Regions from separate parts of the Photobacterium piscicola genome, predicted to be linked through region 2. Evidence: riboswitches for the same ligand, from Rfam matches in the RefSeq annotation. Region 2 holds a riboswitch; each other region holds the start of a gene.
The links. A riboswitch is a leader RNA that binds a small molecule or an ion and turns the genes downstream of it on or off. The one in region 2 is predicted to bind thiamine pyrophosphate.

Region 1 (4,193 bases), on a different replicon from region 2:
CTTCCAATGGATAATCAAGCGCAAGTGCCACCAATAACATTGCCCGTTGTGCCTCACTGGCACCACTATGACGACAATACACTGCTCGAGCCTGCCCTTGATGATGCCAAATATCCACACAACCATCATTCACGGGAAATCCACAGACCACTAAGCTAGGATCTGCAGCGACTTTTTGTTGCAACTGAGCTAATTCAGTAAAAGGGGCGAACCACTGATCCCAAATTTGATACGTTGGAGGGGCACAATCTTCATCTGCAGCAACAAAATTAAACGCTAATGAGCATGCCTTAGTCATAGTTTTGATATCAATTAATGGTTCGTTGCTATGCACCGTTACTGTCACTGTATCGCCTAGTTGGTATAACTCAGCAGGTACTAACAGTGGTTCGATGTGCATTAATAATGGCATTAGATGAGGGGGAAGCGATAACGTGTTCATTGATTAATCCTCTTTAGCAGGGTGATACAACTCACTGCCACGAGCTCGAAATTCCGCCGCTTTTTGTTCCATACCTACACGAGGGTTATTACTCAACGTAATATCTATTGGTGATAGCGTTTTCGCGTAATCTCGAACTTCTTGAGAGATTTTCATTGAACAAAATTTAGGGCCACACATTGAACAAAAGTGAGCCACTTTGCCAGATTCTTGCGGTAAGGTTTGATCGTGATAATCTCGAGCAGTTTGTGGGTCAAGGCCTAGATTAAATTGATCTTCCCAACGAAACTCAAACCGTGCTTTTGATAATGCATTATCACGAACTTGTGCTCCAGGGTGGCCTTTGGCTAAGTCTGCCGCATGCGCACACAGCTTGTACGTGATCAAACCGACTTTTACATCATCTTTATTGGGTAATCCTAAATGCTCTTTTGGTGTCACGTAACACAGCATTGCACAGCCATACCAACCAATCATGGCCGCTCCAATACCAGAAGTAATATGATCATAACCCGGCGCAATATCTGTTGTCAGAGGTCCAAGTGTATAAAATGGCGCTTCATGACAATGTTTAAGTTGCTCATCCATATTAGCTTTAATCATATGCATCGGCACATGACCTGGACCTTCAATCATCACCTGAACATCATATTCCCATGCAATTTTGGTTAACTCTCCTAGCGTGCGTAATTCACTAAACTGCGCTTCATCGTTGGCATCAGCAATAGAACCAGGACGCAAACCGTCCCCCAATGAGAGCGAGATATCATACTGAGCACAAATCTCACAAATACTGCGGAAATTTTCATACAAAAAACTTTCTTGATGATGCGCCAAACACCACTTAGCCATAATTGAGCCGCCACGAGAAACAATCCCTGTCACCCGTTTAGCCGTCATAGGTACATACCGTAATAAAACACCAGCATGAATAGTGAAGTAATCGACACCTTGCTCAGCTTGCTCTAATAACGTATCTCGAAAAACATCCCAATTTAGATTTTCCGCAACGCCCTTTACTTTTTCTAATGCTTGATACATCGGTACGGTTCCAATTGGTACCGGACTATTACGAATGATCCATTCTCGTGTTTCATGAATATTACGTCCCGTCGAGAGATCCATCACCGTATCTCCTCCCCAGCGGGTCGACCATACTAATTTCTCAACTTCTTCTTCAATGGATGAACTGACGGCGGAATTACCAATGTTAGCATTAACCTTTACTAAAAAATTTCGCCCAATAATCATTGGTTCGACTTCTGGGTGATTGATATTTGCAGGAATAATCGCGCGCCCAGCCGCAACCTCTTGGCGCACAAATTCAGGCGTGATTTGTAAAGGAAGATTAGCACCAAAATTAACGCCAGGATGTTGTTGATTTAGCGTTTCATCATTAGAGGGCACTCGCCCCATATTTTCGCGAATCGCAATATATTCCATTTCAGGCGTAACAATACCTTGGCGGGCGTAATGCAGTTGAGTAACACACTTACCGTTATTAGCACGTCGCGTTGGAGCGCGCTGATTAAAACGCAATGAATCCAAACTCTGATTATGTAAGCGTTCATTGGCGTAGTCAGAACTTAATTCAGATAATAATTCAGTATCATTACGCTCAATGATCCACCCTTCGCGCACAGGGGGCAAACCACGATAAATATCTATAGAGTGGTCGGGATCGGTATAAAATCCAGAAGTATCATAAACATGAATCGGTTGGTTCGGTTCAAAAATAGGGCTTTGTTTAGGACCACTAATAAGGCTATCAGCTAAAGCGATCTCTCTCATCGGTACTGAAATATCAGCACGACTACCAGTAATATAGACTTTTCGTGAATTAGGATAGGGTTGAGCCGTTAATGACTCGATAAATTGTTTCGCTTCCAATCTCGCTTGCTTGCGATTCGACACAGCAATTTCCTTTCAATGTTATAGGGAAAAATGCTTATCAGATGGGCGTAAACAAGAGCAATGCATACAGTTATGCATCATCAAATACATACAGTGATCCTCAATAAGGATATGCAGTAAAGATAACCTCTTGTTCCCTTCGCAGGTATTAGCCTGATCAGGTTCAACGGATCCCGCAATGCGGTCTCAGCCATATGGCACTCCGACAAGTAAGTGAATTAGTATAAGTACTTTGGTTGTAATCGCAACAGTTTATTAACAATGAACAACACACAGTGACAGATAGCAAAAAGCCGTGCAATTTTCCACGGCTTTTAATTTCATGGTAATCACTACAATGTTTATTGTGAGATAAGTACATCACACTTAAGGTGCTGAGCTAATGTTTCACTTACATCACCAAAAAGATGAATAGTAGATTTGTGATAACCCGTAATAACCAACTTAGCTTCAACTTTTTCAGCTAATTCTTCGATATGCTTAGTAATATCACCATTAGCAATATGTAATCCCGAAACAGGGTAAGATGAAGCTGCCGCTAACTCTGATAATTGTGACATCCGCTGTTTAGCAATTGCATCGTGCTCTTCTTGCAGTTCAATCTCAACATCAATAAAACTCACATTACCAACACCAGGCTCAACATAAGCAACATGCAGTTCAGCATTATTTTGGTCCGCAATGATTCCAGCTTTTACCATTAATTTATGCGCAAATTTATCTTCAGGATTAACAGCAAGTAATATTGTTTGATATAGCGACATAGCCTATCTCCATGAGCCAACGCCCAGTAGTTAATTTCTTAGTTGTGATTATGATGCTATAAATGTAGCTATACAACCAACTATGTGCCGACATTTTAATTTACGCTTAAATCAATGATTGCAGTTATCGAGAGTATTAACCAACTCAACAAGCGATTATTATGACGGTTTTTAATTATCACTTTTAACTGAAACGAGATACCAATGAGCCAATATATATTACTAGGATTCATCGCAATTGGTGGTGCATTCGGCGCCTGCTCACGATACTTAATTTCGGAGCTTTGCGTTATTTTATTTGGCCGTGGCTTCCCATACGGAACATTAACCGTCAATATTATTGGTTCGCTAATTATGGGGCTATTAATGTCGGGATTAAATCAAGGAATGATTGAGGCAGCACCATGGCGCCCAATGATTGGCTTAGGCTTTCTTGGAGCATTAACTACCTTCTCAACCTTTTCAATGGATAACATTGTAATGATGCAGCAAGGTGAGTTTATTAAGGCTGGCTTAAACATCGTACTTAACGTAACCGTCAGTTTGTTTGCTTGTTATATTGGCTATCAACTAATGATGAAAAGCTAATAATCATTCAAACATATAACCGCCGCAAGGCGGTTTTTTTTCGTCAAGATAAAGAGAATAGTGGAAACGCAGGAAACGCAGGAAACGCAGGAAACGCAGGAAACGCAGGAAACGCAGGAAACGCAGGAAACGCAGGAAACGCAGGAAACGCAGGAAACGCAGGAAACGCAGGAAACGCAGGAAACGCAGGAAACGCAGGAAACGCAGGAAACGATATATCAAACTGAATATCTGTCATTACTTTTTTCGTTATAAACGAAAAAAGGCCATCCTTACGGATGGCCTTTTAAAATTTGAAGCCTGGCGATGTCCTACTCTCACATGGGGAGACCCCACACTACCATCGGCGCTATTACGTTTCACTACTGAGTTCGGCATGGGATCAGGTGGGTCCATAACGCTATGGTCGCCAAGCAAATTCTGTTTTATTTATCGCCTTATGGCAATAAATAGCAATCTGGGAAAAATCTGACTAGTTGTTCTCA
Region 2 (4,193 bases):
GAGCAATAATAATCGGACCATGATTTGGGTTAACAAACCAATCAAGCATTAGGCTTACTTTGGTGAGCTTTTGGGAAGCGGTTGCAGCTTCTGCACTCACCGATAGGCCAAACAGCAATAACATTGTTGAAGTAATTAACAAAATACGTTTCACAATAGATCCTTTAAATATTAAGTATTAAATGAGTACTGGTTACATTTTTCTATTTAAGCGGGGTTTACGGTTGCCACGGGATCAGGCGCTTTAATAATCTGTCCGTGATGAAATACAGCGATATTGATAACAGCGATAAAATAAATAGCGCTGCGAACATTTCATCAATCATCATTCGTGCATTGGCTTGGAGCATTAAATAGCCTAAGCCTTCGCTCGCGCCCACCCATTCGCCAGCGACTGCGCCAATCGGGGCAATCACCACCGCAACTCGAATGCCAGAAGCAAGGGCAGGTAAAGCAGCAGGAAAGCGAATATATTTAAGCTGTTGCCATTTAGTCGCGCCCATGGTGGCGGATAATTCAAGGTAACCGGTGGGGGTATTGCGTAAGCCGTCATAACAGCATGTGGTGACAGGGAAAAAGATAATTAACGCTGCCATTACTACTTTAGAACCAATGCCATAGCCTAACCACAGCATTAATACCGGAGCGATAGCAAACACAGGGATGGCTTGACTGGCAATCAGTAATGGTAATAACCATCGTTTAACGGGCTTAAACAGCAGCATTTGTAAGGCAAAAAATAGCCCTAATGATAAACCGAGTATCAGCCCTAGAATGATCTCTTGGCTGGTCACCCATGTATTGCTTAACAGAACGTCATAGCGGGAGACTAACCGCTGCGCTACAGCCAATGGCGGCGGTAAAATAAAGCTCGGTAAGTGAAACACCATTACGGTGAGTTGCCATAATCCAAGTAGCACGCTAATACTGATCAGTAATCGTATCGGTGTTGCAAGTTCACGCTGTGGGTGCCGTTGTTGATACGGCGATTTGGTAGCGATTAAACGGGTAATATCAGTCATGATCGTGTGCCAATATGTCAAAAATACGTTGCTGGTGGCTGGCTGATTCAGCATCAAAGCGCCGTGGTGGTAATGATGTGGGTAACGATAGCGCAGTCGCAAAAGCGGGCTCGCCTTGCAAAATATACAGCTGATCACTTAATCGAATTGCTTCTTGAGGATCATGAGTTATCAGCACCACGGTTTTGTGCTTGAGTAATTTCACAAACAGATCTTGGAGGCGATAACGGGTGACTGCATCGAGTGCTGAAAACGGCTCATCCATCAATACAATCGGTTGGTCTTGTAACAGTGTTCTCGCAAGGGCGACTCGCTGGCGCATACCACCCGATAATTGTTGTGGTAGTAGTTGATGTTTATCTGCTAAACCAACGTGTTCTAATAATGTCATTGCCCGTTGTTTTAAATTGGGTATTGAATCGTGATGACCGAACTTACTGCTAATACAAACATTGTCTAATACCGTTAACCAAGGCAATAACAGATCTTGTTGCGCCATATAAGCGACTCGTCCTGTTAAAGGCTGATTGTCTGAAATCGTCAGTTGACCTTGCCATTGAGTACTTTCGTTGAGTAATCCGGCTAAAAACTTGATTAGGGTGCTTTTACCACAGCCACTTTTTCCCACCAGACAAGTCCATTTATTGGCGGCAATAGTTAGATTAAGATTTTCAATTACCGCGTTATTTTGCTGGTCATTTTTCGTTGAGTGATAGCGTAAACTGCCATTAGTAATGGTGATTTCCAGATCAACGGACATGATGATGACCTGCAAAAAAGTGATTCACAGGGCCGTGACCATGACCGATATTGAGTTCATCGGCAGCGGTTATGGCGGCAGTAATGTAGCGTTTAGCCAAGGTAGTTGCCGTTGTAAGATCATTGTCTTGAGCTAAATAAGATGCGATAGCCGCAGATAGGGTACAACCCGTGCCGTGAGTGTTGTTGGTGTTAATACGAGAGGTAGTGAGCTCAATAACGTCAGTGGCGAGAATGAGTAAATCAGTGCTATCACTACTTTGTTCTAAATGCCCCCCTTTGAGTAACACTGCATGAGGATTAATCTCCCGTAACGCACTGATCATCGCTTGCATATCAGCCAGTGATTGTGGAATGTCTAAACCTGTTAATGCAGCAGCTTCTGGTAGGTTAGGGGTAATAATATCAGCCAGTGGCAGTAATTCTGTTTTGAGGGTAGTAATGGCATGTTGTTGTAATAATACATCACCGCTTGTGGCAACCATCACTGGATCAATGACTAAAAATGGTGGTTGGTAATGACGAATTTTAGCCGCAACCAGCTGAATAATATCACTGTCGGCGAGCATGCCAATTTTGACGGCTTGAATATTTAAATCGCTGAATACGGCGTCCAGCTGTTGCTCAACCATATCAAGAGGAATGGCTAGTATGCCGCTAACGCCTTGCGTATTTTGAGCGGTAATCGCCGTAATAACCGAGCAAGCATAACTACCTGTTGCTGAAATGGCTTTAATATCAGCTTGAATACCCGCGCCGCCGCCACTGTCTGATCCTGCAATCGTCAATACAATAGGGGTAGTTGTGTGATGCGATGATGGGGTGTGTGACATACTTCATTCCTTACGCGCTAGCATCAGGAACAAGTTATCAAGCAGGAAGTGTAAACTGCGCTATGAGAGTGTGCAGTTGACTTAGCTTGCATCTATTAACGTTGATAATCCGTTGATAGTTAGTTCCCTCCGCCAGTGTTAACTGGTTCAGGTTCAACGGGTCCCACCATTACAGTGATCTCAGCTTAACGCCCCCCGACTAATGGCAATTATCCTAATTCAGAATAATTTAATTGTCACTCTATTTTATTAAGAAATAACACGTTACGAATACTACGCGAGATTGTTAACACATAACATATTAATTTGGTGAATATTTAATCGTTGTGATGGAGTGTGGTTTTTTATGTATCAACGATCGTCATTTTTTCAAATGGGGCACGACTGTTTTAATGCCCATGAGGGCGATAGGGAATCTACTAACCGTGCGTTTAATTTTTAAAGTATAGATATGGTTGCCCTATGTTCTAGATAGTAAGTGCCCGATTTTGTGATTACTATCGGGATTAACAACTAAAAATGTATCTGATTTATAATGATTTTTATATTATTGCGAGATAAATACGGGCGCATGTTCAAAGAACAAATTCGGGCAAGTTGTTAATATAATAAGTTGTTAGGCGAAATTATAAGTTAAGAGGAATTGAATGAAATTACCACAAAGGCCAGAATCTCATTGTCTTGAAAGAGATTCAAATATGTATTTTCAACAATGTTTACCTAGGGGGTGGGAAACTACTGAACCTGAGTCTGATTATGGCATTGATTTAATAGTAAGCATCTACGATGAGGGTTTTGCTTCGGGACGAGAAATTTTAGTTCAACTGAAAGCGTCTGGAACTTCTACTAAAAACGCAGATGAAACCTGTGAAAAAGTACGCTTAAATTTGTCTACATATAATTTGCTAATAAATAAATTGCAAGTTGTAATGATCGTCAAATATATCGCAGATGAGAACTGTGCTTATTGGCAGTTACTTAGTCAAGTTGATGAACCTAATCAAGAAAATGAGACAATGACAGTTCATATCCCTCGGACTAATAAGTTATCTGAAATAAATTGGCCGCATATTCGTAGTTATATTGAATATATTCAACAAAAGAAGCTTGGAACTCGTGAAAAAATAACTTTGGCAGATTTCGTCTAACACATAAGGATATGTGTCGTGCAGCCGACACCTATCCGAAGTGTTGGATAAGCCCGATCGGCTTTATAAGTAAATGTTGTGAATATTATGAAGGGTGGTGCTGAAAAGAAGTCGAGCGTTATCCTTGGCGTTAACCAATCAATTTAATTCATTGATTTATAATTAGATCCTCTTTAATTATTATGCGTTAATACCATTATCCTTATTATTTTACGTTTTTATCTGGATCGAAAAATCCCCGCCAATTGCATGGCATGCTGACAGCATGGACAACGAAAGACAGGACAGCCATAAATATAAACATATGGCTGTCCTATGTTCTCTGATGTTCTGCTGACGACTATTAGTCGAAACCCCGAAACTAGATGGCAAGTACCCGATTTTGTGATTACTATCGGGATTGATAACTAAAAATGTAACTGATTTATAAT
Region 3 (4,193 bases), on a different replicon from region 2:
ATAAACCTAAGCTGAGTAATAACAATAATAATGCCGCCACAGCAGCACCATCCATGCGATAGCTACCCATTAATTGGAATAAATACAGTGGTAGCGTTTGAAAATCTTGGCTACCAAATAAAGCAATTGCCCCAAGATCACCCAGTGACAATACTAAGCTGATAGCCAATGACTGTGCAATCGGTTTACGCAGTGCTCGCCACTCTACAAGTCGTAATCGAGACCAACCACGCATGCCTAAACTATGACATAACGTATTGTATTGTTGAGCAATATGTAGCATAGGTTGGCTAAGGGTTTTGATCACATAAGGCAGTGCCATTAAAGCATTAACCCCCACTACAACCCAAAAAGCAGCGCCATAGGCATCGGTATATTGGCGCAGTAATAAGAAAATACCGGTACTTAATACTAGCCCTGGAGTAACTAAAATAATGGTGCCGATCATTTCAATACTATCGGCACTCAAACGTTGTTTATTTAAGCGTAATTGTCGACTCGCGAGTAAGATCATCATGCCAAAAACAAACGCTAAGCTACATGCCATGACCGCAATTTCAAGTGAATTAGCGACTGCATGCCACAGTGCCGGTTGTTGTAATAACTGCGGCAGTTGACGGTTTAATCCAGCAACAAAAACTGCAATAATTGGTGGGATAACCAGCAATATTGCAGCCACGATCCAACTCCAATCCCACCATTTTGCACGCCAATTATCTTGATAATTAACCACATTTTTACCCACAGAGGCACTAAAGGTTGCTAGTGGTTTGGCAAAGCGATGGCTAAGTAACACTAATCCTCCACAAAGTAACATTTGCCACAGCGCTAAAATAGCACCAGTAGCAAGATCGAAGTCATAGCGAATCGCTTGGTAAATTGCCAGTTCAATGGTGGTTGATTTAGGACCGCCCCCCAGTGACATGATCACCGCAAAACTGGTAAAACACAGCATGAAAATAAGCCCCGCCACATGGGGCAATTGTTGACGTAACCGAGGCCAAGCGACAAGTTTGAATTTATACCAGCCACGAAGATCTAAATGGGCGGCTAATTGATGTTGTTCATAGGGAATTGATTCTAGACTTTGGAGTAAAAAGCGTACCGCTAATGGTAAGTTGAGAAACACATGTGCCAGTAAAATGCCACTTAAACCATAAATGTTTAGTCGGGGTAATCCGAGCCAGCTTAACCCATGGCTAATGATACCGCTTTTGCCGTAGATCGCTAATAAGCCAAACACCGCCACTAATACAGGCATCACTAGCGTCATCGCAAACAAACGTAATAACAGTTGTTTACCTATAAAATTGCGTCGTGATAGTGCGTAAGCAATCGCAATTGCAGGCACAATACTGAGTAAAGTAGACAGCAAGGCTTGGTAAAAACTAAATCGCGTCACATGACGTAGATAAGGATCATGCCATAAGCTACTCAGTTGCCATTGCCCAGCATGAAGTATAAGGCTGGTGATCGCGGCGATCACCAGTAATAAAATAAGCCCGACACTTAATAGTCCGGGCAGAAGTTGAGTTACACGTTTATTCACAACGGTATGCCATTATTGGGTCAGCGCTTGCTGCCATTCTCGAATCCATTCTTTACGCTTGTGAGCCACTTCATCAGCACTAAATTCTAATGCTTTATCTGGCACGCTTAATTGATTAAATGCGGCGGGCAGTGGTTGTTTAGTAACAGGATACATCCAGTTGTGGGTCGCAATTTGAGATTGAAACCCATCACTGACAATGAACTGCATAAATTGATCTGCTAGTTTAGGATGTGGGCTATTTTTCATTTTGGCGGCAACTTCAACCTGCATGTAATGACCTTCTTTAAAGTTGGCCGCTTTATACTGATTTTTATGCTCTTCCATAATGTGATAAGCCGGTGAGGTGGTGTAAGACAATACCATATCAGCTTCACCATCAAGGAACATGCTGTAAGCTTCTGACCAGCCTTTTGTTACCGTTACTGTGTGTTTAGCAAGTTGTTGCCATGCGGCAGTCGCTTTATCGCCGTACACTGATTTTATCCATAACATCAGCCCTTGACCTGGGGTTGAGGTGCGCGGATCTTGGTAGATGACACTGATGTTTTGATCGTTAACCAGCGCTTTTAAACTGGTGGGTGGATGGGGTAATTTGGTGCTGTCATAAACAAACGCAAAATAGCCATAATCAAAAGGAATAAAGGTATCGTCATGCCAACCTTTAGGTAAGGTTAATTTACTTAGATCAACATGTTGTTTTGCCAGTAGTCCCGTTTGTTTAGCTTCAGTCATCAGGTTGTTATCAAGCCCCAATAGAATATCCGCTTGGCTACGGCTGCCTTCTAAACGAACTCGATTAAGAATTGATACGCCATCTTCTAAAGAGACAAAGTTAACTTTGCAACCATCGCATTGGGCTTCAAAGGCTTTTTTGATAATAGGTCCAGGCCCCCACTCGGATGAAAACGAGCTGTAGGTATAAACATTAAGGGTATTATCGGCCGCCAAGACGTTATTTGAGAGTAACGCTATCGATATTAGCGGTAAAAGTGTGTAACTGATTTTCACTATGCGCTCCTGATGTCAGCATCCTGCGAACAAAATAAAAAGAGAGAGCGGCACAGGCTTGAGAGGTAGTAGCAGCATGCTGTAATAGCAGCTAGACAGGGGTAAAATACCCATGCGTTTCTCAATTCCTACGCCAGCATTACCTGGTTCAGGTTCAATGGGTTCTGCTATATCAATCAAGATAATAACAACAATCTCAGCCTAATGGCTCCCCAATGAGAACACGAGCATTGTACCTGTAACTTGTACTAAGTTATAGCTTCTGATTTAACTGCCAGTTGTAATCAAATTTAATGTTATCGCCATTGATTTTTTTATGCACTCGATAATGGTTTATATGCTGCAATAAGGCCTGTCGATTACCAAAATCAACGCTATACCAATCATAAATTGACGATAAAGTTGTTTGTTTTAAGTTGGTACGTACCCCTTTATTACTATTAATAAAACGGCTGGCAGCATTGTTGAGTTGTCGATCAAGGTGATGACTATCAAATACTTGAGGCAGTAAGTCAGGACAACCTAAGCTGGCACAATTAACCGCATAATGAATGCGAGGATCGCGCCAAATCGGACGTAATATACGATGTTCAATGTCATTTAAACTTAAGGTTTTATTTGTGATGGTGACGATAGGTTGATCCCAAGGTCCAAAACTGAAAAAACCACCGAGTTTAGTAATTGATGTGATTGGGTAATTATCAATGATCAATTGTACTGTCAGCGCATTATAAAGATTCACCCAATAAGCAAACTGAACATTACGATTATATTGGCGTGGATCAAGTTTAGCTAACTGATTAATATAATTCTGTAATTGCTGTTTATCGGCGGGAGTCACTGCGCTGTAACGAAACAGTGTTTGTTGTGGGCTAACAACTAAGTATTTAGTTAATAATTGTTGCCATGGGTGATGATTGATATCGCGTTGATTGCTGGCCACCTGATCTTGCCAATAAGGTAATAGATCCGCTTTCGGGGCGGCACATAGAGACCAAGAAGCGAAAATCAACAATAAGCTAAACACAATACGCATATTGAACCTGTTATAAAAAGAGATATCAACAGAAGACCGTAATGATATCTGATTTATTACAGCCGAGTAGGGCGATACTAATGCCTGAGATTAACAGGCATTAGTATTAAGATTAGTTAATTTAAGCGAGATAAGTAGGAATATTAGCTTCATATTCAGCAATTTTCGCTTGGTATTGCAGGGTTAAGCCTATGTTATCTAATCCGTTTAATAGACAGTGACGTCGAAATTCGTCAATTTCAAATGAATATTGGTTACCGTTCGCTGTTACTGTCATAGCCGCTAGATCTACGGTGATTTTTGCCCCTTCAGTGGTTGCTACATAATCAAATAACGCATCAATCTGTGGCGTTGTAAGACGAACAGGGATCATTTGGTTATTGATTGAATTGCCATAAAAAATATCAGCAAAACTAGGGGCGATCATTACTTTAATGCCGTAATCGGCTAACGCCCATGGTGCATGTTCACGCGATGATCCACAGCCAAAGTTTTCGCGAGCCAGTAAAATGGTTGCACCTTGGTAACGAGGGGCATTCATTATAAAATCGGGATTAGGTTGTTGACCGCCATCGTCTAAAAAACGCCAATCATGAA

Region 1: it holds a riboswitch for thiamine pyrophosphate, as region 2 does, so the genes downstream of both, thiC (phosphomethylpyrimidine synthase ThiC) here and thiD (bifunctional hydroxymethylpyrimidine kinase/phosphomethylpyrimidine kinase) in region 2, are expected to answer to the same signal.
Region 3: it holds a riboswitch for thiamine pyrophosphate, as region 2 does, so the genes downstream of both, thiB (thiamine ABC transporter substrate binding subunit) here and thiD (bifunctional hydroxymethylpyrimidine kinase/phosphomethylpyrimidine kinase) in region 2, are expected to answer to the same signal.

What each region holds. Positions count from the first base shown of each region.
Region 1 is NZ_CP175534.1:271,098-275,290, forward strand. It holds gene thiE (thiamine phosphate synthase) at 1-442, opposite strand, end outside; gene thiC (phosphomethylpyrimidine synthase ThiC) at 446-2,356, opposite strand; TPP riboswitch at 2,474-2,571, opposite strand; gene ACJZU6_RS01330 (universal stress protein) at 2,698-3,120, opposite strand; gene crcB (fluoride efflux transporter CrcB) at 3,325-3,708, shown strand; gene ACJZU6_RS01340 (hypothetical protein) at 3,752-3,946, opposite strand; rRNA gene rrf (5S ribosomal RNA) at 4,007-4,122, opposite strand.
Region 2 is NZ_CP175535.1:833,483-837,675, forward strand. It holds gene ACJZU6_RS18325 (ABC transporter substrate-binding protein) at 1-154, opposite strand, end outside; partial or broken gene ACJZU6_RS18330 (ABC transporter permease) at 219-944, opposite strand; gene ACJZU6_RS18335 (ABC transporter ATP-binding protein) at 1,015-1,782, opposite strand; gene thiD (bifunctional hydroxymethylpyrimidine kinase/phosphomethylpyrimidine kinase) at 1,772-2,614, opposite strand; TPP riboswitch at 2,722-2,822, opposite strand; gene ACJZU6_RS18345 (DUF4365 domain-containing protein) at 3,262-3,762, shown strand.
Region 3 is NZ_CP175534.1:3,077,979-3,082,171, reverse strand. It holds gene thiP (thiamine/thiamine pyrophosphate ABC transporter permease ThiP) at 1-1,549, opposite strand, end outside; gene thiB (thiamine ABC transporter substrate binding subunit) at 1,562-2,560, opposite strand; TPP riboswitch at 2,669-2,785, opposite strand; gene ACJZU6_RS14390 (DUF547 domain-containing protein) at 2,814-3,596, opposite strand; gene leuD (3-isopropylmalate dehydratase small subunit) at 3,718-4,193, opposite strand, start outside.